Regions from separate parts of the Arthrobacter sp. CAN_A6 genome, predicted to be linked through region 1. Evidence: riboswitches for the same ligand, from Rfam matches in the RefSeq annotation. Region 1 holds a riboswitch; each other region holds the start of a gene.
The links. Region 1 has a riboswitch for S-adenosylmethionine ahead of IWX75_RS07675 (ABC transporter substrate-binding protein). Riboswitches for the same ligand answer to the same signal wherever they lie in the genome.
Positions count from the first base shown of each region.

Region 2: it holds a riboswitch for S-adenosylmethionine, as region 1 does, so the genes downstream of both, IWX75_RS06910 (ABC transporter substrate-binding protein) here and IWX75_RS07675 (ABC transporter substrate-binding protein) in region 1, are expected to answer to the same signal.
Region 3: it holds a riboswitch for S-adenosylmethionine, as region 1 does, so the genes downstream of both, IWX75_RS02350 (ABC transporter substrate-binding protein) here and IWX75_RS07675 (ABC transporter substrate-binding protein) in region 1, are expected to answer to the same signal.

Region 1 is NZ_JADOUV010000003.1:307,556-314,864, reverse strand. Features, by position in the region: gene IWX75_RS07705 (carbohydrate ABC transporter permease) at 1-634, shown strand, start outside; gene IWX75_RS07700 (hypothetical protein) at 703-1,140, shown strand; gene IWX75_RS07695 (hypothetical protein) at 1,147-1,302, opposite strand; gene IWX75_RS07690 (DUF6098 family protein) at 1,458-1,910, shown strand; gene IWX75_RS07685 (hemerythrin domain-containing protein) at 1,972-2,679, opposite strand; gene IWX75_RS07680 (flavin reductase family protein) at 2,746-3,252, opposite strand; SAM riboswitch class IV at 3,314-3,433, opposite strand; SAM riboswitch class IV at 3,579-3,709, shown strand; gene IWX75_RS07675 (ABC transporter substrate-binding protein) at 3,878-5,536, shown strand; gene IWX75_RS07670 (ABC transporter permease) at 5,533-6,513, shown strand; gene IWX75_RS07665 (ABC transporter permease) at 6,510-7,309, shown strand, end outside.
Region 2 is NZ_JADOUV010000003.1:141,772-149,080, reverse strand. Features, by position in the region: gene IWX75_RS06920 (pullulanase X25 domain-containing protein) at 557-1,432, shown strand; gene IWX75_RS06915 (arylsulfotransferase family protein) at 1,515-3,059, shown strand; SAM riboswitch class I at 3,142-3,240, shown strand; gene IWX75_RS06910 (ABC transporter substrate-binding protein) at 3,347-4,987, shown strand; partial or broken gene IWX75_RS06905 (ABC transporter permease) at 4,984-5,910, shown strand; gene IWX75_RS06900 (ABC transporter permease) at 6,156-6,893, shown strand; gene IWX75_RS06895 (dipeptide ABC transporter ATP-binding protein) at 6,896-7,309, shown strand, end outside.
Region 3 is NZ_JADOUV010000001.1:462,239-469,547, reverse strand. Features, by position in the region: gene IWX75_RS02365 (LysE family transporter) at 1-459, shown strand, start outside; gene IWX75_RS02360 (chorismate-binding protein) at 467-2,518, shown strand; gene IWX75_RS02355 (aminodeoxychorismate lyase) at 2,575-3,453, shown strand; SAM riboswitch class IV at 3,542-3,659, shown strand; gene IWX75_RS02350 (ABC transporter substrate-binding protein) at 3,839-4,762, shown strand; gene IWX75_RS02345 (amino acid ABC transporter permease) at 4,770-5,534, shown strand; gene IWX75_RS02340 (amino acid ABC transporter ATP-binding protein) at 5,531-6,268, shown strand; gene IWX75_RS02335 (energy-coupling factor transporter transmembrane component T family protein) at 6,316-7,113, opposite strand; gene IWX75_RS02330 (ABC transporter ATP-binding protein) at 7,110-7,309, opposite strand, start outside.

The DNA.
Region 1 (7,309 bases):
CTTCCCCACCGCTCTCTGGTTCGGTAACTCCGTGGCCATCACGTCGATCGTTACCCTCCTCACCGTCACGGTGAACCTGCTGGCCGGGTATGCCTTCGCGAAGCTCACCTTCCGCGGCAAGGGCGTCATCTTCCTGCTGGTCCTGAGTACCATGATGATTCCCGTCCAGGTGCTGATGGTGGCGCAGTTCCGGCTGGTCACGGAACTGGGGATCTATGGGACGTTCTGGGCCGTGATCCTGCCGTCGGCGGCGTCGGCCTTCGGAATCTTCCTGGCCCGCCAGTTCATCATCGCGATACCGGATGAACTCATGGAAGCTGCAAAGATGGACGGCGCCGGCAACGTCCGGATCTTTCTCCAGATCGTCCTTCCGCTCTGCAAACCCCTGATCGCGGTGCTGGTGCTGCTGACGGTGATGTACCAGTGGAACGATTTCGCCTGGCCGCTGATCGCGCTGAAGGACAGCGAGCTTTTCACCCTGCCGATCGGGCTGATCTTCCTGCGGGGCCAGTACGGGGCGGACTACGGGGCCATCATGGCCCTTGCCCTGATTTCGATCCTGCCCATCGTGCTGATGTTCCTGATGTTCCAGAAGTACTTCGTTCAGGGCCTCGCCCGCAGTGGTATCCGCTGAAGTCCTCAGGAGGGCAGCGGCGCAGCCTTCACGGAACCGCAGTGCCCACCGAATAGGATGGGAGACCCATGGAACATTTTCGGCTTTTCCGCGCAGCCGCGGGAATCCTGCTGGCCCTGCCGCTGCTGACCGCGTGCGGCGATGCACCGGTCCTGGAAGTCTTCGAACAGGCACAGGCGGATCAGGACATCGTCACCATCCAACGGGATCTCGAGGGGATCGACCTCTCCTCCACCCGCTTCCTTGCCGACCGCGACGGCATCGAATATTTCGTGGCGGCACCCACGGATTCCGACGGGCGTACTGCGTGCCTCCTGGTGGAGGAGGGCATCGGGGTGGCACTCGAGTGCGGCCCGATCACTTCGGGTGAGCCCGGCGTGATCATCCGTGACAGCAGGGCCACGGTGGTGCTGCTCCCCGACGAGTACAACCGCGATTCCCTCGACGCCGAGGGCTACCGGCTGCTGCACCCGAACCTGGCGATCCGGGAACTCCCCGAAGTCTGAGTGCGCCTACGCCTGGATCTGCGGTTCGGCGACTATCACCCGGTGGTTCCCCTCGCACTGGAAGACGCCAAGGGTCCCTTCGGGAACGGGCCCCTCGGCGGGCCACTGGCTTTCATCCAACTCCTGCAGCGGCTTTCCGCAGGACGGGCAGGATGCTTCCATGGTTTACCTCCTCGTTGAACGCACGTCTTCCCTCAATTAGACCTTGCTCACCGATGGAGGAACAGGAATATCTCACGTCGCACAGCAGCAGTAAAGAGCCGGTTCACCGATCCCTGCTGTTGAGCCCGGGGACGACCCTTCCTAGGCTTGGCCACATGGAATCCGCCACCGCACCGCGCAAAGCAGAATCCGGGGAGCTCACCCTCTCCAGCCTGGCTGAACTCGCGGATCTCGTGCCGTCCGTCGACTACCTCTACCTGCGGTACTCCAAGGGCTTCGAAGCCGACAGGGATTCCAGCAGTCTCGACGCCGAGAGTGGGCTGACGCTGCCGGGATTGTCCGTCAACCCCCTCACACCGGAGTCGTGGTGGACCCGGCCGCTCAAGGACTGGCTTGCACGCCAGATCTGCCAGTACGAGCACCTTGCGGAGGACGAGGACCGCTATGCATGGGTACTCACCGGGGCGTGCGTGGGCCGGGGCCCGGACTGCGAGCCGCTGCTCGTCGACGTCCGCCCGCTCGGCCGGCTCGATCCGGAGGTGCTGCAGGAAGCCAAGCGGGTCTACGAGGAACACTTCGATGCCGGCGAACGGCCGTCGCAGGACTGAACCGGATGCGGCGAGCACCGGCTAGGAACCGAACCGCCAGGCCCGAGCCGGGATCGAGCGTTCAGCGGCGAGCCCGGCGGGTGAGCGCGCGGAACACCAGCTCTCCCGCCACAACTCCTTCGGCCGCGACAACGACAACGCCCGCGAGGGGAGGCCGGCGTCGTCTGCTCCCGTCGGACCGTCGGCCTCCCCTGCTCGTGCTCGGGTCCTCTCCGTGTGTCAGGAGCGGGAGGTGCTCGATCGAATGGGCGACCCGAGCCAGCAGGGTGCTCGTGCGGTGAAGAACCGGTGGAACGGCTTTCGGCCTCTGCAGTATTGCGGTGTCGACCGCGTCGCGGATGCGGTCGATGAGGGACAGCGGAACCGCCGCGACGGCGTTGCCTGGCGGCCGCCGCGCCACGTCCTCCCCCAGCACCTCGACCAGCCGGTCGAGCACGCGTTCCCGCTCCGGGTCCCCCTCCTCGAGGGTTTCGAGCCGCGTCACCAGTTCATTGACCTCCTGGTGCTCCTGCTCCACCTTAAGGGTGAGTTGTTCGCCGTCGGGCAGGACCCGCCGCACCACGGCCCAGAGCACCGCCTCCTCGGCGAAGGCGTGGGGGAACACCAGCCGGTAGATGCGCCGCAGCACATCGCCCTGCTCGGCTCCGCTCGATCCCTCCAGTTCCTTCAGCAAGGCGTTGAGCTTGACGTGGTCGTTCTTCTGCCGGACCAGGACGCTCGTGGGGCCACCCAGTTCGGCGACGGTCTGCTTGGCGACTGACTGGTACATGGGCGTCCTTTCGGAGAGTGTTTCCGGTATCAGTACCCGGGAGGCCCCGATTCGAAACATTTCCCGCTATACCAGCGACGGCTCCGGCAGCCGGTGGAATTCGGAGGCGTGGAACACGAGCGGCGCAGAGTCCTTGTCCTCGAACTGCAGGCCGTGCACCCGGAGGAGCACCACCTGGTGGTCCCCGGCGGGATATTCGGCCTCGACCGAGCAGTCCAGCCACAGCACGGCGTCGGAGAGCAGAACGGCGCCGGCGGGTGTGTCTTCGATGTCGAGTGCTGCGAACCGGTCGGCTGACTTCGACGCGATCTGCAGGCAGGCATCCTTCTGCCCGGAGGCCAGGACCGAAACACCGATACGGGGTTGCTTTCGCAGCTCCGGCCAGGTGCGCGAGGTGTTCTGGATGGCGAACATCACCAGTGGCGGATCGAGCGACACCCCCACGGTGAACGAGGAAGCAACAATGCCCTCGGGAACTCCATCCACCCGGGCACAGAGCGCGGCGATCCCTGAGGGAAACCGCCCGAAAGCCTGCCGGAGAACCGCCGGCTCCAAATTGACATCCAACGCCATGCCCACATCCTTCGAAAAAGGCGTCGTCCCGCACACCGAGAAACAGAAGGCAGCGGGGGAAACGCCGTACTTGCCGCTCGGGCGAAAACTGCCCAGCGGCCGAATCATCACCTGGAGCACCCCGCTACGACGAGAGGGTTGCTGTCCAGCCGGCCAGGGCCTGTGGCTGGAACTCTTGATTGCGCCTCCCACGCTAGGGGCACCCGGAGCCCGCCGTCAACGCCGGGCACGACACAGAACGTAAGAAAGCTGCTGCCTGCCCTTTATGACCGTCTGTGACCTGACCCGACTGGACAGCGGAAAAATCCCGCATACAGTGGGGTCAGCTTCAAGAGATGCGGCCGTCAAGCTCCGACTTGGCCGCGCACCAACCCCATGCTTTCCGGGTGGTTCGGATGACGAAGCGGGCTGCGCCCACCGCATCTGTTGCGGCGTCCGGTGCGGTCAAGAGCAACCGGAAGGATGACGCATGATGCGTTCCCACAGCTGTCCACTTCTCACCGCCTGACGCCACCCCGCCTGCGGCACCGGCCCGGCCGGCCGCCGTCGCCACCATCTCCCATTGCGCAGTCCCTGCCGCGATGACCCATGCCCGCTTCCTCGTACAGCGCACAGAAGGAACCCCATGTCCCTGCCTTTTCATGCCCGCTTCCGGGTTCGTCGCACCCTGACCCGCGGCGCAACCCTCGCCGTCGTCGCCGGTCTGCTCGCGTCCTGCGCTTCCCCTGCCGGGACGCAGACCGTGCCCGCTGACGCCACGCCCGTGGACGGCGGGGTCCTCAATGTCTCGATCTCCGCCGAGCCCGGCTGCCTCGACGGCCACGGCATCTCGGCCACGCAGCAGCAGTTCCTGGGCCGGCTGATCTACGACAACGTGGTCACGCTCGACGACGACGGCGAGATCGCCCCCTATCTCGCCGAGTCCTGGGACATCTCCGAGGACGGCAGGACGTACACGTTCCACCTCAAAAAGGACGTGACGTTCAGCGACGGGTCGCCGTGGAACGCGACCGTGTTCCAGCAAAACCTCGAGCACATGCGGGATCCTGCCACGAAGTCGCCGCTGGCCGCTGCCTACATCGCGCCCTACGTCGATGGAACGGTGATCGACGACTACACCTTCGAAGCGCACCTCGAGTACGCCTACACCCCCTTCCTCTACACGCTCGCGCAGTCCTGGCTGGGCATGAACTCGGGCAAGGCCATCACCGAGTCACCGGAAACCCTGTGCCAGAACCCGGTGGGATCCGGGCCCTACGTCCTCGAGGCCTACCAGCCGGGACAGAGCATCAGCTACGCCAAGCGGGAGGGATACGGCTGGGCTCCCGACTGGCTCGGCGGGACCGGCGAGGCCCATCTGGACGGCGTCGAGGTCACCGTGGTCGCAGAGCCCGTGATCCGCTACCAGTCCCTCGTGTCAGGCCAGTACGGGCTGACGGAGAACCTCGCGCCGCAGAACGCGGCCGCGGTGCAGGCGGACCCGGCGTTCACCTACGAGAACCTGCCGCGCACCGGCAGTCCGTACGTGCTCGGCTTCAACCTGAACCGGGAGCCCTTCAGCGACCCGGCCGTCCGGGAAGCCTTCGCCGCCGCCGTGGACACCGGGGCGGTCACGGAAAGCCTCGGCTTCGGCACCTACACCCCTATCGACTCGTACCTTTCGAAGGAGAGCAAGTACTACGACCCCTCGGTGGAAGGCACACTGACCCACGATCCCGAGCGCGCAGACCAACTGCTCGACGACGCCGGCTGGGACTCCCGCGATGCCGAGGGCTTCCGCACGAAGGACGGCGAGCGGCTGACCGTCGAAGTTCCCACAGTGGAAGCCTCGGCTCCCAGTCCCCTCCTCGTCCAGCTGCAGGGTGAGGTCCGGAAGGTAGGGATCGAGCTGGAGATCATCCAGCTTCCCCAGGCACAGCTCACGGAACTGAGGTACGCCGGAGACTACGACGCCCTGGCGGGGGTGTGGCACACCAACACCACGGACGTCCTGTTCATCCGGTACCACTCCTCGGAGATCACCGGCGAGCGCATCGGCCAGAATTCCTCCTACGTGAACGACCCGGAACTGGATGAGATCCTGCTGCGGGCTCGCGGCGCGGCCGATGGCCCTGACGCAGCGGAGGCCTACTCGCAGGCACAGCACCGGCTCACCGATCTGGTGCCGGGGCTGCCCCTCTACGAGAATCCGAGCCAGTTCGCCTACTCGAACTCGGTGCAGGGCGTAGCGACGGACACGTCCCACCCCGTTCCCGTCCTCACCTACGCCTGGCTTGCGCAGTGACGGGAACCCTGGCCCCGGAGAGCATCGGAAAGGTCCGCCGGCCCGGTGCGGTGGCCCGCCGCATCGCGCTCCGCCTCGTCGTGGGAGTCGGCGTGCTGTGGGGAGCCGCAACCCTCACCTTCCTGGCGGTGTACCTCATCCCGGGAGACACGGCGCTCCTGATCCTGGGCGGACCCGATGCCCGACCCACCCCGGAGGCGATCGACCGCGTGCGGCAGGACTACCTGCTCGACGAGCCCCTGGCCATCCAGTACCTCCACTACCTGGGCGGGTTGCTGCAGGGCGACCTCGGCCAGTCCTACCGGCTGCGCATCCCCGTCACCGAGGCCATCGGGCAACAGATCGGTTCGACGGCGCAGCTCGCCGGTGCAGCCGCGCTTCTCGCGCTGCCGCTCACGTTCGCCGTCGCCCTTGCGTCCGCGCAGCGGCGCCCGTGGATCCGCTCGCTGGTATCCGGTGTGGAGGTGGTGTGCGCAGCGACCCCCACTTTCGTGATCGGCTTCGCCCTGCTGATGGTGTTCTCGTTCAGCCTGCACTGGTTCCCGATCGGCGGCAACCAGGGGCCGGCGTCGCTCGTGCTGCCCGCACTGACGCTCGCACTCGCGGTGTTCGGCCCGCTCTCCCAGGTACTCCGCAACGAGCTCGACGACGTGCTGGAGCAGGCCTTCGTCCTCACCGCCAGGGCGCGTGGAATGCGCGACGCCCAGGTCCGCGTGCTCCACGCGCTCCGGCACGCCGTGATCCCCGTCCTGACCATGTCCGGGTTCCTCATCGCCGCCCTCCTCGGCGGTTCGGTGATCGTGGAGACCCTCTTCAGCAGGCAGGGTGTCGGAAGTCTTGCGCTCGCCTCCGTGTATGAAAAGGACCTGCCGGTGATCATCGGCGTCGTCCTGCTGTCAGCAGCCGTGTACGTGGTGGTCAACCTCGCAGTCGACCTCCTCTACACGCTCATCGATCCAAGGGTGGTAACCGCATGAGCATCGACCTTCGACCGGGCACGGTCCCGGTAGTCCAGATCCCCCCGGAGATTCCGGCTGCCGCCACCCGGAACCGGGTACGCTCTTCCCGGAGACGGCGGCGCTTCCGGCCCGGCCTCATCCTCGCCGTCGGATTTCTTGCCTGGCTCGCCCTCGCCGTCGCGGCCCCGAACGTCCTGGCTTCCACCGATCCATATTCCGTGAACCCTGCCGAGAGCTTCCGCCCGCCAAGCGCCGCGCACTGGTTCGGGACCGACGAGTCCGGGGCCGATGTCTACAGCAGGATCGTTCATGGAGCCCGGACCTCCCTGTATATCGGAGTCGGCGCCACGGCGATCGGGCTTGTCGGCGGGACGCTCCTCGGACTCTTCGCGGGCCTGAGCAAACCCTTCGTCGAGGCTTCGGTGATGCGCTTCCTCGACGTCACCCTCGCGGTGCCGGAGATCATCCTCGCGCTGGTGGTCATCGGCATCATCGGCGGGGGTACCGAGAACGCCATCCTGGCGATCGGCGCGGGCAGCATCGCCTATTACGCGCGCATCACCCGGACCCAGGCGCACCTGGTGCGGCGGGCGGCCTACGTGGAGGCGGCGGGCGTGCTGGGTTTCCCTCGCTGGCATGTCCTGCTGCACCACGTGCTGCCCAATGTCGTGAAACCGGTGCTCGTCCTGGCCACGATCGGGGTGGGGTCCGCCATCGGCGCGGGTGCCTCGCTCAGTTTCCTGGGCCTCGGCACTCCCCCACCCGCACCGGAATGGGGAGCCATGCTCTCCATCGGACGGAACTTCATCTCCAA
Region 2 (7,309 bases), 170 kb from region 1:
ACCCGGGCTGAGACGGACGGTTTGAGTGGCTCTCCGGTAGCTTCACCGCAACACCGATCAGCAGGAGCACTCAGGTTGGATGCGCCTGGACGCCGATTCGGTGAGGCGGGCAGCGGCTCCCGTGCACGACGCGGGATGCAGGATGACGTGGTATTTGTGAAACTTTCCGCGGGTGGCCGCATAGGTGTGGCTGGGGCGGCGGTGGTCGGGGTGGCTTTCGGTATGGCCCGGTACGCCTACGGACCCTCGGCGAAAGCTGACTGTAAAACACAACAGCCCTTCTCGTCGTCGCCGCACACACCGTGTCGGTTGCCACTGAACCAGCAATGTGCTGTCCGTCGGCTGACGGCCGAGTCAGGATTCCCCTTCCCTGCCATAAGTCTTCTCTCCTCAGTGCGTTGTGCCGGTCGTCCATCTGATGCGGCAGTCATCTTGGGAGGCTGGCACCAGGCGTTGACGAATCCGATAAAATCAGGACCACTACCCCGCATCCCCGCCTCAGAAGGAGCTTGTCATCGCCTCCCGGAACCGCCTCAACGAACGACTGCGCACCACTTTGGACCTGCTGGCGCGCCACCAGGCATCGGGAACGGCCGTAGCCCCCAGCGAGCTGATGGCCCAGGTGGTGGCGAAGGTTCCGTTCGACACTACTGAGGCCGAGCTCCTCTCCAGCGGTGTACCTCGCGGCTACAAGCAGCTGACGACGGCGACGTCGAAGCTCGTCAAGGCCGGCTGGCTCGTCAAGGTTCGTAACGGCTGGACCGCAACCGAGGAGGGCGTCCGCGCTCTCGCTGCCTTTCCCGACGCAGAGGCATTCAGTGACGCCATGGCCAGCGGCAAGCCGGTGCCCGAGCCCAAGCCCGTAGAAGGGCAGGGTCCCAAGTCAGCGGCAGGGCAGGTCCAGGAAGAACTTCCAGTGCATGTGCAGCAGGTACCGGAGCAGGTGCAGGAGGACCCATCGCCAGCGTCCGCACACGTGTTCGACTCCGGCGACCAGGACGAGGACCCGGCTCAGCCCGCGCTGGTCGAGGAGGACCTCGTCGTGCCGGAAGCGCCCGCGTCCGACGTCGTCGCCCCAGCAGAGCAGGCACCAGTAGACGGTGGGCAAGCACCCAACGACGCGTGGCAGGACCAGCCGCAGTCCGTCGCACTCGCCGGGGACTTCAACCCGCTCTTCGGCGAGGCCGGACACTGGACCACGAACCTTCATGGACTGCAGCTCGACTACGACGCCGTGGAGAACATCTGGAAGCAGACCCTCCAGCTGCCCGCCGGCACCTACCAGTACAAGATCGTAGTCAACGGTTCCTGGGACGAGAACTACGGTGCCTACGGGGTTCGCGACGGCGCAAACCACGAGCTGCGCCTACTCTCCGACACCGCAGTGACGTTCCGCTTCGACTACGCCACGAAGGACATCGAGACCAGCTAGCACCTTCCGCCGAACGAGGCCGTCGGCTAGCCAAGGTCACAAATCGATTGCGCTCCCCGGTGAACCCGGGAAGGCTTTCCCCATGACCACCCATCGGAAGCGTGGCCTACCCGGGCTCGCGGCGATCTGCACCGTGGCGCTCACCGCGACGGCCTGCACCGCAGCGGAAGGGGACACCCAGCAGACCTCGTCCCACAGCTATAACAGCCGTCCGGACCTGGCCCCTCCCGTCGTCGAGCTCGAACAGGGTGAGGCTTGGGAGCCGGGTTACGTGACCTCGGAGGAACTCATCTTCCTCACGCCCGGTTTCCCGGACCAACCACCGACAACGGGCGGGCTGGTGCTGGACGCAGCGGGAGAACCTGTCTGGATCAATCCCGCCGACCCGGACGACTCGCAGGACGACCAGTTCGAGCTCCGGGTCCAGGAGTACCAGGGTGAACCCGTGCTCACCCTGTATGAGGGAAGCAGCGGCGGCGGCAAGGGAGACGGTACCTTCACTATCCTGAACCGGTCCTACGAGGAAATTGCCAGCGTCACTACCGGAGGCGAGCTGGCCCCCGGTAACGCCGACTTCCACGACTCGACCATCACGCCCCGGGGGACCATGCTGATCAGCGCCTATCACCCCGCTGAGGCGGACCTCTCGGAACTCGGCGGCCCGGCGGCCGGCTGGGTCGAGGAAGCCGTGATCCAGGAGATCGACATCGCCACAGGCGACGTCCTCTTCGAGTGGAGCTCGCTCGACCACATCCCGGTCTCGGACACCCTCCAGGCCTTCGGCGCAGCGCGGGACGCCGGGGCGCTGCGCACCCAGGACTTCGAGGCACCACAGGACGACGACGAGGCGGTGGGTACCGAGGAAAGTCCCTTCGACTACCTCCACGTCAATTCGATAGCGGAGGACGACGACGGCATCCTGGTTTCCGCGCGTCATACAAGTGCCATCTACCGGATCGATCGCGCCACGGGTGAGTTGGACTGGACCTTGGGCGGGACGGCCAACGACTTCGAGCTGGGAGACGGTGCCGAGTTCTCCTGGCAGCACGACGCCCGGCGCTCACCCGACGGCACCCTGACCCTCTTCGACAACGCCTCAAATGAAAATTTCGGGGACAACTCCCGCGGCTTGCGGCTCCAGCTCGACGAGGAGGCGATGACCGCCGCTGTGGTCACCGAATACCTTCCGCCGGAGGACCGCACTGCCGGAAGCATGGCCAACACCAACGAACTCCCCAACGGCAATATCCTGATCAGCTGGGGCGCCCAGCCGTTCTACTCCGAATTCACTGCGGACGGCACGCTCATCTATGACGTTTCACTCGGCGGGGACGGCAGCTACCGCGCTTACAAATCAGCGTGGCAGGGCCAGCCGGCCACACCGCCGGATGTGGTGGTCCAGGAGAACGACGGCGCCAGCACCGCCTACGTCTCGTGGAACGGAGCCACCGGGGTGGCGCAATGGCGGCTCCTGACAGGTGCCGACGAAGCGACCGCCACCGAAGGCGCAACCGTGGCTCGGGAATCCTTCGAAACCGAGATTCCCCTCCCCGAGGACGCAGCCTACGTGGCCGTCCAGGCGCTCGATGCCAGCGGGAACGAGCTGGGTACCGGCGTCGCCGACTGACTCCGCCGGAACGGATTCGAAAAAGTCCTCCTGTGACGCGGACCATTGGCCAACGCTGCCCGAGTCGGTTTGAATGAAGCCATAACCATCCCGAGCGGCCGAGAGACCTGGATCGACGACGCCGCAGCAACCCTCTTCGGATAACAACGAAGAACGGTGCTACTGCCAGGACCGATGGAGAAGCCAAAAGCTTCGTTGGTCTTTACCCGCCGTGCTGTCGCACGCCCGGGGAAGCTCCGCGTTGCCCTGTGCGCCCCTCCGTCGGGCGATGAGTACAGGAGCCCAACGTGCAGCACACCACCCCAGCCAGTCGAGCTGGACGTAAAAAGATCGCCCTCACCGCCGTCGCAGGCCTTCTGCTGTCCGGCTGCGGAGGTGCCGCGAATGCCGGGGAGGACACTCCATTCGTCTTCGCCACCGGCAAGGACATCTCCTGCCTCGACCCCCACGTCAACGGCGATATGCCCCAGGCCTCCATCGCCGCCAACTACCTCGACTCCCTGGTGTCGCAGGACAAGGACGGCACCATCCACCCGTGGCTCGCCTCGGACTGGGCGGTCTCGGCGGACGGCCTCACCTACACGTTCACCGTCCGCACCGACGTCACCTTCACGGACGGCACCCCACTGACGGCGGAGGCGGTCAAGGCGAACCTCGACCACATGGTGGATCCGGATACCCAGTCCGGCACCGCGGGAGGCTACCTCAAGCCGTATGCCGGAACCGAGGTGGTGGCCGCGGATACCGCCGTCGTGACCCTGAATCGTCCCTATGCCGCATTCCTCGAGGTGCTTGCGCAGCCCTTCCTCGGCATCCAGTCCCCCGAGGCGCTCAAGCGTCCGCAGGCGGAGAACTGCAACGCTCCGGTGGGGACGGGCCCGTTCAAGATCGTCGACTACGTTCCGCAGTCGAAGGCCACCCTGGTCCGCAACGAGGACTACAACTCCGCTCCGCCGTTCGCCGAACATCAGGGGCCGGCGTACCTCGAGACCATCGAGTGGCGCATCGTCCCCGAGGACTCGACGCGCTACGGCCTGCTCCGTGCCGGCCAGGTGGACGCCCTGGACCTCATGCCGAGCGTCCACTTCGACGAGGCCGAGTCCGACCCCAACGTCGAGCTCATCCTGCAGGACCGCCCCGGCAACCCCACCAACCTGATCCTCAACACCACGCGCCCACCCTTCGACGACCTCGACGTCCGCAAGGCCTTCCTGCGGAGCGCCTATGTGGATGCCGGCATCAACAGCGTCTATTTCGGCACCGTCACGAAGGCCGGCGGTCCGCTGAGCTCCACCACCACCTTCTACTCGCCCGACTTCGAGGACGTCTACGCCCCCGATCCGGACGAGGCGAACCAGCTGCTCGACGACGCCGGCTGGACCGGGCGCGACGACGACGGCTACCGCACGAAGGACGGCGAGCGCCTCACCGTCCACTTCCCCTATACACCGAACTCCTGGCCGACGGCACACCAGGCACTGGTCACCCAGATCCAGGCGACCGCCAAGCAGGTGGGCTTCGAGGTCCTCATCGAGAACGGTGACGCCGCGACGGTCAGCGAACAGGGCAACAACTTCGAGTACGACCTCCGTGCCGACTACTGGAACACCAACACCGCCGACGTGCTCCGGATCGTCTTCTCCTCGGAATACACCGAGTCGGCCGGCTTCGTGGCCAACGGCTCGGGCTTCCGCAACCCGGAACTCGACGGCATCCTCAACGAGGCCCTCGCCACCGATGACGCGGAAACCCGCGAGGACCTCTACTACCAGGCCCAGCAGATCGTCAGCGACAACGCCCTGCAGCTCCCCCTCTACAACCAAGCCAGCCAGGTGGCACTCCGCAGCGACCGCTTCGGGAATTTCGCCCTCGAGCCGAGCCTGTCCCTCCCCTACCTCTACGACGTGACGGCGGTTGACCAGCCATGAGCACCCTCGATTCCAAGCACCTCGATCCATTGAGTGCGGCGCCCCGCACGACGGCGACGGCCGGTGCGGCCGGCAAGGTCATCGCCCAGCGGGCGGCGGGCAGCATCTTCGTCCTCTGGGCCGCGGTCACGCTGACGTTCTTTGTCCTCCGGCTGACCCCGGGCGATCCGATCACGGCGATCCTCGGCGGTGCCGGTTCCTCTCCGTCGCCCGAGACCGTGGCGGCGGTGAAGGCCGAGTACGGCCTCGACCAGCCCGTCCTCGTCCAGTACCTCGCCTACCTCGGCGGCCTCTTCACCGGGAACTTCGGCACGTCCTACATCTTCAAGGTGCCGGTCCTGGAAATCCTCGGCCCGCAGATCCTCCCCACCTTCCAGCTGGCCGGCCTCGCGCTGGTCTTCGCGTGGATCATCGCGCTGGCCTTCACCCTGCTGACCGTCGGGCGGGGACGCGTTCTCGATTCCGTGGGACGAGGCGTCGAGGTTTTCTTCGCCTCGCTCCCCCAGTTCTGGGTGGGCATCATGCTCGCGGTGGTGTTCGCCGTCGTCCTCGGCTGGTTCCCCGTGGCGGGCAATGACGGCTTCCGCTCGCTCGTGCTGCCCGCGCTGTCCCTCGCGATTCCGCTCGCCGGGTTCATCGCGCAGGTCACCCGCGCGTCCTTCGAGGACGCGCTGGCGCAGCCGTTCATCCTCAGTGCCCGGGCCCGCGGCCTGAGCGACACCGCCGTCCGCATCACCCACGCCCTGCGGCACGCGATCCTGCCGGGCATCACGCTCTCGGCCTGGGCCGTGGGCTCACTCATCAGCTCGGCGGTGGTTGCGGAGATCATCTTCGCCCGCCCAGGCCTCGGCCGTTCCCTCGTGGACGCCATTCTCAACCGCGACCTCCCCATCACCCTCGCGGTGGTGTTTCTCATCGCCGCGGTCTACATCCTCGTGAACCTCGCCGTGGACCTCCTCTACCGCGTGGTGGATCCCCGCACCAACCCGAAGGGAAGTGCAGCACGAGCCTGGCACTCGAACCAACGACGACGGCGGGTCCCGGCTCCCCGGCTCCCGCACCTTCCGCCCCGCGCACTCCCTCGCGGGCGGCTCGCTTCCTGCACGGCACGCCGATCGGGGTCTGGATCGCGGGCGCACTGCTCACGTTCCTGGTGCTGGCCGCCGTCGTGCCGTCGCTGTTCCTGCAGCAGGACCCGTACGTCATCGACCCGGCCAGCGCGTTCCAGGCACCCAATGCCGCGCACTTCTTCGGCACCGACCAGAACGGGCGCGACGTCTTCTCGCGGGTCATCGCCGGAACCGGCCAGTCGCTGCTGCTCGGACTGTCCGCCACGGCCATCGGGCTGATCCTCGGCGGTGCGCTCGGCATCACCGCCGGCGTGTCCGGCAAATGGCTCGACTCCGCGATCTGCCGCTTCGTCGAGGTGCTCTTCGCGTTCCCCGGCCTGCTGCTCGCGCTGATCGTGATCGCGGTATCCGGAACCGGCGTCGTGACGGCAGCCATCGCCGTCGGCGTCGGTACCGCGCCCGGCTACGCGCGGATGCTGCGTACCCAGACGCTGCAGGTCATCGCCGCTCCGTACGTCGAGACCGCGCTGTCGCTGGGGCGTTCGCGCTCGCACATCCTCCTCCACACCATCGTGCCCAACGTGGTGCGGCCGCTGTTCGTCCTCGTCACGCTCGGCGTCGGGCAGGCCATCGTCTGGGCGTCGTCGCTGAGCTTCCTCGGCCTCGGTGCACAGCCGCCGGCCGCCGAATGGGGCGCCACGCTCGCCGACGGCCGCAACTACCTCCAGGTCGCCTGGTGGATCGCGGCGTTCCCCGGCATCTTCATCACCCTCGCCGCGCTGACCACCACCGTGGTGGGCCACCACCTGCAGCGCCGACTCGAAGCAGAGGTCTGACCATGACTGCACCACTTCTCTCCATCGACAACCTCAACGTCTCCTTCACGACGCCGCGGGGGCCGGTCGACGTCGTCCGCGACGTGTCGCTGGCCCTGGCACCGGGCAAGGCCCTCGCCCTCGTGGGTGAATCCGGATCCGGCAAGACCGTGACCGCGCGGACCCTCGTCGGGCTCAACGCCCCGAATGCGCGGGTGTCCGCGGACCGGCTCGAGGTGCTGGGGCACGATGCGTCACGGCTCTCTGAGCGGCAGTGGCGGCGTTTGCGCGGCAAGGACATCGGGTACGTGCTGCAGGATGCGCTCGTCTCCCTCGATCCGCTGCGCACCGTTGGTCAGGAGATCGACGAGGCACTGCGGGCGCACGGCGTCCGGGGGCGGGATGAGCGGCAGTCCCGCATCTTCGCAGCCCTGCGC
Region 3 (7,309 bases), on a different contig from region 1:
GGAGTGGCAGCAGCCGGCGTCGGGCTCCTGGTCTCGAATTCGCCGGTGGCATTCAACGTGATCCGATATGCCGGAGCGGCCTACCTCGTATACCTCGGGGTCCGGAAGTTCCTGCAGAAGCCGGCGTTGGACGAGGAGATCCTTGCGGAGCGGCGTACCGAGGGATCGCTGTCGCTGTTCCGTCGGGGCATGTGGGTCAACCTCCTGAACCCCAAGGCGATCGTCTTCTTCCTCGCACTGATTCCCCAGTTCATCCGCACGGACCAGCCGCTCGCCGAGCAGTACGCGGTGCTCGCGGCCACCGTCATCACCATCGACCTGCTGGTGATGTGGTTCTTCTATGCCGCGACGGCCCGGTCCTTCAGCCGCTTCACGCAGCACTCCCGCGGACAGACGATCATGAACCGGACTTTCGGCTCGTTGTTCGTCGGCGTGGGCACCCTGCTTGCGCTGGCCTGACCCCGTCATGATCCCTTCCCGAAATGCACCGCTCATCGTCGCGATCGACGGCCGTTCCGGCGCGGGCAAGACCACCCTCGCCGGTGAACTGGCCGCACTGCTGCGCGAACACCACACCGTGAGCATGTTCCACCTCGAAGACATCTACCCGGGGTGGGACGGCCTGCGCGACGGCATCGACCGCTACGTCCGGCAGGTGCTGACGCCGCTGGCATCGGGAGAAGATGCGTCCTGGCAGGCTTGGGACTGGGACAACGGGCGCGACGGCGAGCTCAGGCATACGCCGCCCGCTGACATCGTGCTCGTCGAGGGTGTTGGAGCGGCCGCCCGCGAGGCGCGCGGCCTGCTCGACGCCGTCCTTTGGGTGGAGGCTCCCGGAGCGCTCCGCCGGAGCAGCGCCCTGGCACGCGACGGCGGAACCTACGAGCCGTTCTGGGAGCGGTGGGCCGAGCAGGAAACCTCCTGGCTCGACGCCGATCGCCCCGACTCCTCCGCCGACGTCGTCATCCAGGGGCACCAGGGGCAGGCCACCCCGCACCGCGTACGCCTGGCCCTCACCAGCCTGCCCCAGTGCGAACGGCTGATGTCCGTCGAGCGCGCCGCGCGCCGCGGACTGAACCTGCGCGTGGAGCGGATCGACGCCGTGCCGGATCCCGCGGCGCTGTTCGCAGCCCTCTACCCGAACTCGAAGTCGGCGGTATGGCTGGACAGTTCGGATGCCGGTGCCACGCCGGCATCCGAACGCAGCCGTTTCTCCATCCTGGCTGACGACGCCGGACGGTTCGGCCAGCGCGCGCAGCACTCGGACGGCGTCACCGAGGTGAGTGCCGGCGCGGTGACAACGCGCATCCGCGAGCCCTTCTTCCGCTGGCTCGACGACGCCTGGGGACGCCGCGTGGTCCGACGCCCCGACGGCTACGAGTGCGGTTTCGCGCTCGGTTGGCTCGGTTACCTGGGCTACGAACTGAAGCGCGAAACGGGCGGAGGCTCGCTTTCCTCCTCGCCCCTTCCCGATGCCGCTCTGATCTTCGCCGGTCGCGCCGTCGTTCTCGACCACCGGGAAAACGCGGTGTTCCTCCTCAGCCTGAACGACGGCGCGCCCGACCCCGGGTGCGTGGACTGGCACGCCGCGGTACGGAAGGCTGTTCTCGTCACCGGGCAGCAGGTCCCCGAATCGACCGAACGGGCCTTCGCCGAACCGCCGGTCTTCGAGGTGAGGGACTCCCGCGCCGGGTACCTCGACAAGATCCGACAGGCACAGGAACAGATCACCGACGGCAACACCTATGAGGTGTGCCTCACCACCTCTCTCGTGTCAGTCGTGGAGCGCCCGGTCGACCCGTTCGCCACCTACCTGCGCCTGCGCCGTGCGAGCCCGGCACCGTTCGGGCATCTCATCCGCTGGCCCGGCTTCGCCGTCGCGAGTACCTCGCCCGAGCGCTTCCTGAGGATCGACTCCGACGGCGGCCTCCGGGCCGAACCCATCAAGGGCACCAGGGGCCGTTCGCCGGATCCGGCGACCGATGCGGGGCTTCGCCGGGACCTCGCAGCCTCGCTCAAGGACCGCGCGGAGAACATCATGATCGTCGACCTGCTCCGCAACGACCTCTCGCACCACGCCGTCCCGGGGTCGGTCACCGTGAGCCGCCTCTGCGACATCGAAACCTATGCCACCGTGCACCAGCTGGTCAGCACCATCGAGGCAAAGCTGAAGCCCGGAACCTCCCGCGCCGAGGTGATCGCCTCGGCTTTCCCTGCGGGGTCCATGACGGGTGCACCCAAAATCAGCACCATGGCCATCCTCGAACATCTCGAGGGCCGGGCCCGTGGAATCTATTCGGGCGCGGCCGGCTACCTTTCCCTGACCGGCGCCGCTGACCTCGCCGTCGTCATCCGCACCCTGGTGATCGAACACACCGACGACGGCGCGCGCCTCAGCCTCGGAGTCGGCGGCGCCATCACCGCTGATTCGGTGCCTTCCGAAGAGTGGGAGGAAGTGCGGACGAAAGCACTCGGAGTGCTCTCCGGCCTCGGTGCGGTGTTCCCCGACGATGCCTGATGTTCCCCGAAGTTTCTCGAGGTAGCTTCGTTGACCACGTTGGATAAGCTGGCCCCATGACTGTTCTGGTGTTCCTCGACTCAGCGCATGGTGACGGCCGCATAGTCGATCCGTCGAAGCCGCAGCTCATGGCCAACGACCTCGGAGCCACGCGTGGTGACGGCATCTTCGAGTCGCTGCTGGCCGTGGACGGCGTGCCCCGCAAGGAGCGGGCCCACCTCGAACGGCTGGCGTCCTCGGCTGCCGCCCTCGACCTCGCCATCCCGGTGGCTGATGCCTGGAGCCGCGCCATCCGCACCGCCCTGGACGAGTTCACCGCCACCCGACCAGCGGGGTCCGAAGCAGTGGTCAAGCTCGTCGCGACCCGCGGCACGGAAGGCGCAGCCGAACCCACCGCCTGGGTCCAGGTGTCACCCGTACCCGCCGGCATCCGGCAGCAGCAGCAGGCCGGAGTGGAAGTCCTGCTCCTCGAACGTGGCTACGACAGCACGGTTGCTCAGCGCGCGCCGTGGCTCCTGATGGGCGCCAAGACGCTCTCCTATGCCGTCAACATGGCCGCGGTCCGCTACGCGAAGTCCCGCGGCGCCGACGACGTCATCTTCACGTCGTCGGACGGAAAGGTCCTCGAGGGTCCGACGTCCACTGTCCTCCTCGCGCGCCGTCAGGGCGCGGCCAAGACCCTGCTGACGCCGCAGCTCGAAAGCGGCATCCTTCCCGGGACCTCCCAGGGAGCACTGTTCAAGGCTGCGCACGGGAGCGGCTGGGATCTGGGCTACGGGCCGCTGGAACCGCATCACCTGCTCGAGGCGGACGCGGTGTGGCTGATTTCGAGCGTGCGCCTGCTGACGCCGGTCACCGCCATCGATGGCACGCCCATCGCCACCTCGGAGGAGCTGACCCGCGAGCTGTCGGAGCTCGTGGACCGGTTCACATAGCACACAGTCCGTCTTCCGAGAAGCTTCCTTACGCAGTGTTGCCCGTTCATTTTGTCCTGCGCCGCGCCATCATATAACGTTGTTACACAATCAAGAGTTCCAGCCACGGGCCCTGGCCGGCTGGACAGCAACCCTCTCCCGTAGTGGGGTGCTCCAGGTGAAGATTCGGCCGCCGGGCCAAGTCCCCCGGTAGGCAAGTACGGCGGAATGCCGGTCAGCCCGAAAGGCAATGGCCGCCGAACGCCCGCACAGCCTGGAGCAGCGAGCGTGTCACCCGAGTAAGCAGCAGAGCCGAGCATCGTCCGCCGTCATCCGGCACCCCCTGAAACATCCCGTCCCTGATTCCGCACGCCCGTAACCCGGGCCGCGTCCATCGAAGGAAGCCATGAACCTGTCCCGAAAAGTCCTTGCAGCCCTCACCGTCCCCCTGCTCGCCCTGACCGTCTCGTGCGGCTCGAACAGCAGTGATTCCACCGACTCCGGCCCTACCACCGATGCCCTGGCCGGCAGCGACCAGCAGTCGCTCGACCAGTACACCACCGAGGAAACCACACCGCTGGACCAGATCGACACCTCGAAGTTGGGGCTGGTCACCGAGGGCACCCTCCGCGTGGGCACCCTTTCCGATGCGCCTCCCAACATCTTCATCGAGAACGGTGTCTTCACCGGCTACGACAACGAGCTGCTCCGCGCCATCGGCGACGAACTCGGCCTCGAAGTCGAGTTCGCCTCGACCGATTTCTCCGCCCTTCTGGCACAGGTGCAGAACAAGCAGTTCGACGTCGGCTCCTCCTCGATCTCCACCACCGCGTCACGCCGCGAAGGCGTCGGCTTCACCAACGGCTACGACTTCGGCTACATGGCTGTCGTTGCCAAGAGCGACTCCGACATCACGGGCTTCGACTCGCTGTCGGAGAGTACCCGCATCGGCGTCGTCCAGGGCACGGTGCAGGACGACTACGTGACGAACACCCTGGGCCTGGAGCCCGTCCGCTTCGCCGACTACAACACTGTCTACGCGAACGTGACGAACGGCCAGGTCGATGCCTGGGTGGCCCCGTCGCAGCAGGCCACGGGCCAGGTCAAGGAGGGTGACGGCACCACCATCGCCGAAACCATCATCAACACGGAGAACTTCACCGCCTATGCAGTCAACAGCGAGAACCAGCCGCTGATCGATGCCCTGAATTCCGGCCTCGACGCCGTGATCGAGGACGGCACCTGGGCCGAACTCACCCAGGAGTGGTACCCGGAACGCGAAATGCCGACCGACTGGAAGCCCGGCAGCAAAGCCGTAGAAGCCAAGTAGGCCCTGCATGAACGCCTTCGAACAGCTCCTGCAGACCTTCTTCGACTGGGAGGCAATGGGTTCCGTCCTTCCGGAACTCCTCACCGTCGGCCTGCCGAACACCCTGATCCTGGCGATCAGTTCCGGCGTGATCGGGACGGTGCTCGGGATGATCCTCGCGGTGATGGGCATTTCGCGGAACCGGGCGCTTCGCTGGGCCGCACGCGTGTACACGGACATCTTCCGGGGAGTTCCTGCCGTCGTCATCATCCTGCTCATCGGGATCGGGCTGAGTCCGCTCTTCCGGCAACTGACCGGCAGCACGAGCCCGTTCCCGATGGGCATCCTGGCGTTGTCGCTCATGGCCGCCGCCTACATCGGGGAGATCTTCCGCTCCGGCATCCAGAGCGTCGAGAAGGGCCAGCTCGAGGCGTCCCGCGCACTGGGCTTCAGCTACCGCTCCTCGATGCAACTGGTGGTCATCCCCCAGGGCGTCCGTCGCGTCCTGCCCGCCCTGGTGAACCAGTTCATCGCCCTGATCAAGGAATCCTCCCTGATCTACTTCCTCGGACTGCTGGCCAGTGAGCGCGAGTTGTTCCGCATCGGCAACGACGCGGCAAGCAACACGGGCAACCTCTCACCGCTCATCGCGGCGGCAGCGCTGTACCTGTGCCTCACCGTTCCGCTGACGCACCTGGTCAACTACATCGACAACCGTCTGCGGATGGGTAAGCGGGAGAAGCCCGAACCCGATGATATTGCCGCACGGATCGGCGAAGGAGCAAGAACATGAGCACTCTTGAATCAGGCACCCTGACCGGGCGCAACCTCCACCTCTCCTTCGGTTCCAACCATGTGCTCCGCGGTATCGACCTGCACGTGGAGCGCGGCACCACGGCCTCGGTGATCGGTCCGTCCGGCTCGGGCAAGTCGACCCTGCTGCGGGTCCTGAACCGGCTCATCGAACCGGACCAGGGCGACATCCTGCTCGACGGGCGCTCGGTCCTCAAGGACAATCCGGATGAACTGCGCCGCCGCATCGGCATGGTGTTCCAGCAGTTCAACCTGTTCCCGCACAAGACCGTCGTGGACAACGTCTCACTGGCACTGCGGAAGCTCCGCGGCATGTCCGCGGACGAGGCGCGCGAGAAGGCACTCGCCCAACTCGACCAGGTGGGGCTGAAGCACAAGGCGGAGGTTCGCCCTGCCAACCTGTCCGGCGGCCAGCAGCAGCGTGTCGCCATCGCCAGGGCCCTTGCCATGGACCCCGAGGTCATGTTCTTCGACGAGGCGACCTCGGCGCTGGACCCGGAACTCGTCAAGGGCGTCCTTGCGCTCATGGCCGACCTCGCGACGGCCGGCATGACCATGGTGGTGGTGACGCATGAGATGGGCTTCTCCCGGAACGTCTCCGACACCGTCACGTTCATGGACGGCGGTGTGGTGGTCGAAAGCGGGCCGCCCGCGGCCCTCTTCGACAACGCGCAGACCCCGCGGCTGAAGTCATTCCTCTCGGACGTGCTCTAGGGATTTCCATCAGCCGCCGGGTGCATTTCGCGGCGGCCCTTCCGGTATCAGGACAGGAGGAAGCTCCAGGTCCCGGCCAGCAGGGCCGCCGTCAGTGCAGCAGCGGCGATTCCCACACCTCCCGCCGCGACGACCGCGTCGAGCGAGCTGAATCTACTCTCGCGGGCCCAGGTACGCGGGCCCGCCCCGAATCCCCGCGCCTCCATGGCGACCGCGAGTCGGGTGGCACGCCGGATCGCCTGTACAAGGAGGCCGAAGGCCTGGCCGAGGAAGTTGCGCGTGCGTACCAGCGCGTTTCCTTCGGCTCCTGCACCGCGGGCATGACGTGCGAGCCCGAGGGTCTGCCACTCCTCCACCAGAAGGCCCACCAGGCGCAGTGCCGCGAGCGCGCCGAGCACGAAGCGGTGCGGCGCGCGCAGCTTCTGCGCGAGGGCATCGGCCAGATCGGTCGGGTCGGTGGAGACGGCAAGGAAAATGCCGGGCAGGGCCAGCGCGAGGCCCCGGATCCCGATGGCGAATCCCGCGGACACGGACCCCTCGGTGAACAGAACCGGACCGATCTCCAGCAGTACGTCGCCTGTCTTTTCGGCGAGCAGTGCCGTGCCGTAGGCGGCCACCAGCGCCGCGATGAGCAGGGGCCAGGCCCGGAGCAGCAGACCGCGGACACTGATGCCGAGCAACGGCATCAGCAGGATCTCACACCCGAGGGCTACCGCAGCACTGACCCAGTCGATGCTGAGCATCACCACCGCGGTGATCACTCCGGCGGCGAAGAGCTTGGAAAGCGGATTGGCGCGGATCAGCGCGCTGCCCGTCAGCGACGGCGTGAGGATGTCACTGCTCATGGCGTATCCCGCCGGGTGTCGACAATGGCCCCGACGTCGAGGACACGGTTGCCGAGCGCTTCAGTGAAGTCGGTGTCATGGGTGACCGAGACGACGCAGCCGCCCCCGCTGACCAGTTCCCGCAGCAGACCGACGAGCTCCGCCCAGGTTCCTGCATCCTGTCCGAATGTCGGCTCATCGAGCACCAGGATGTCGG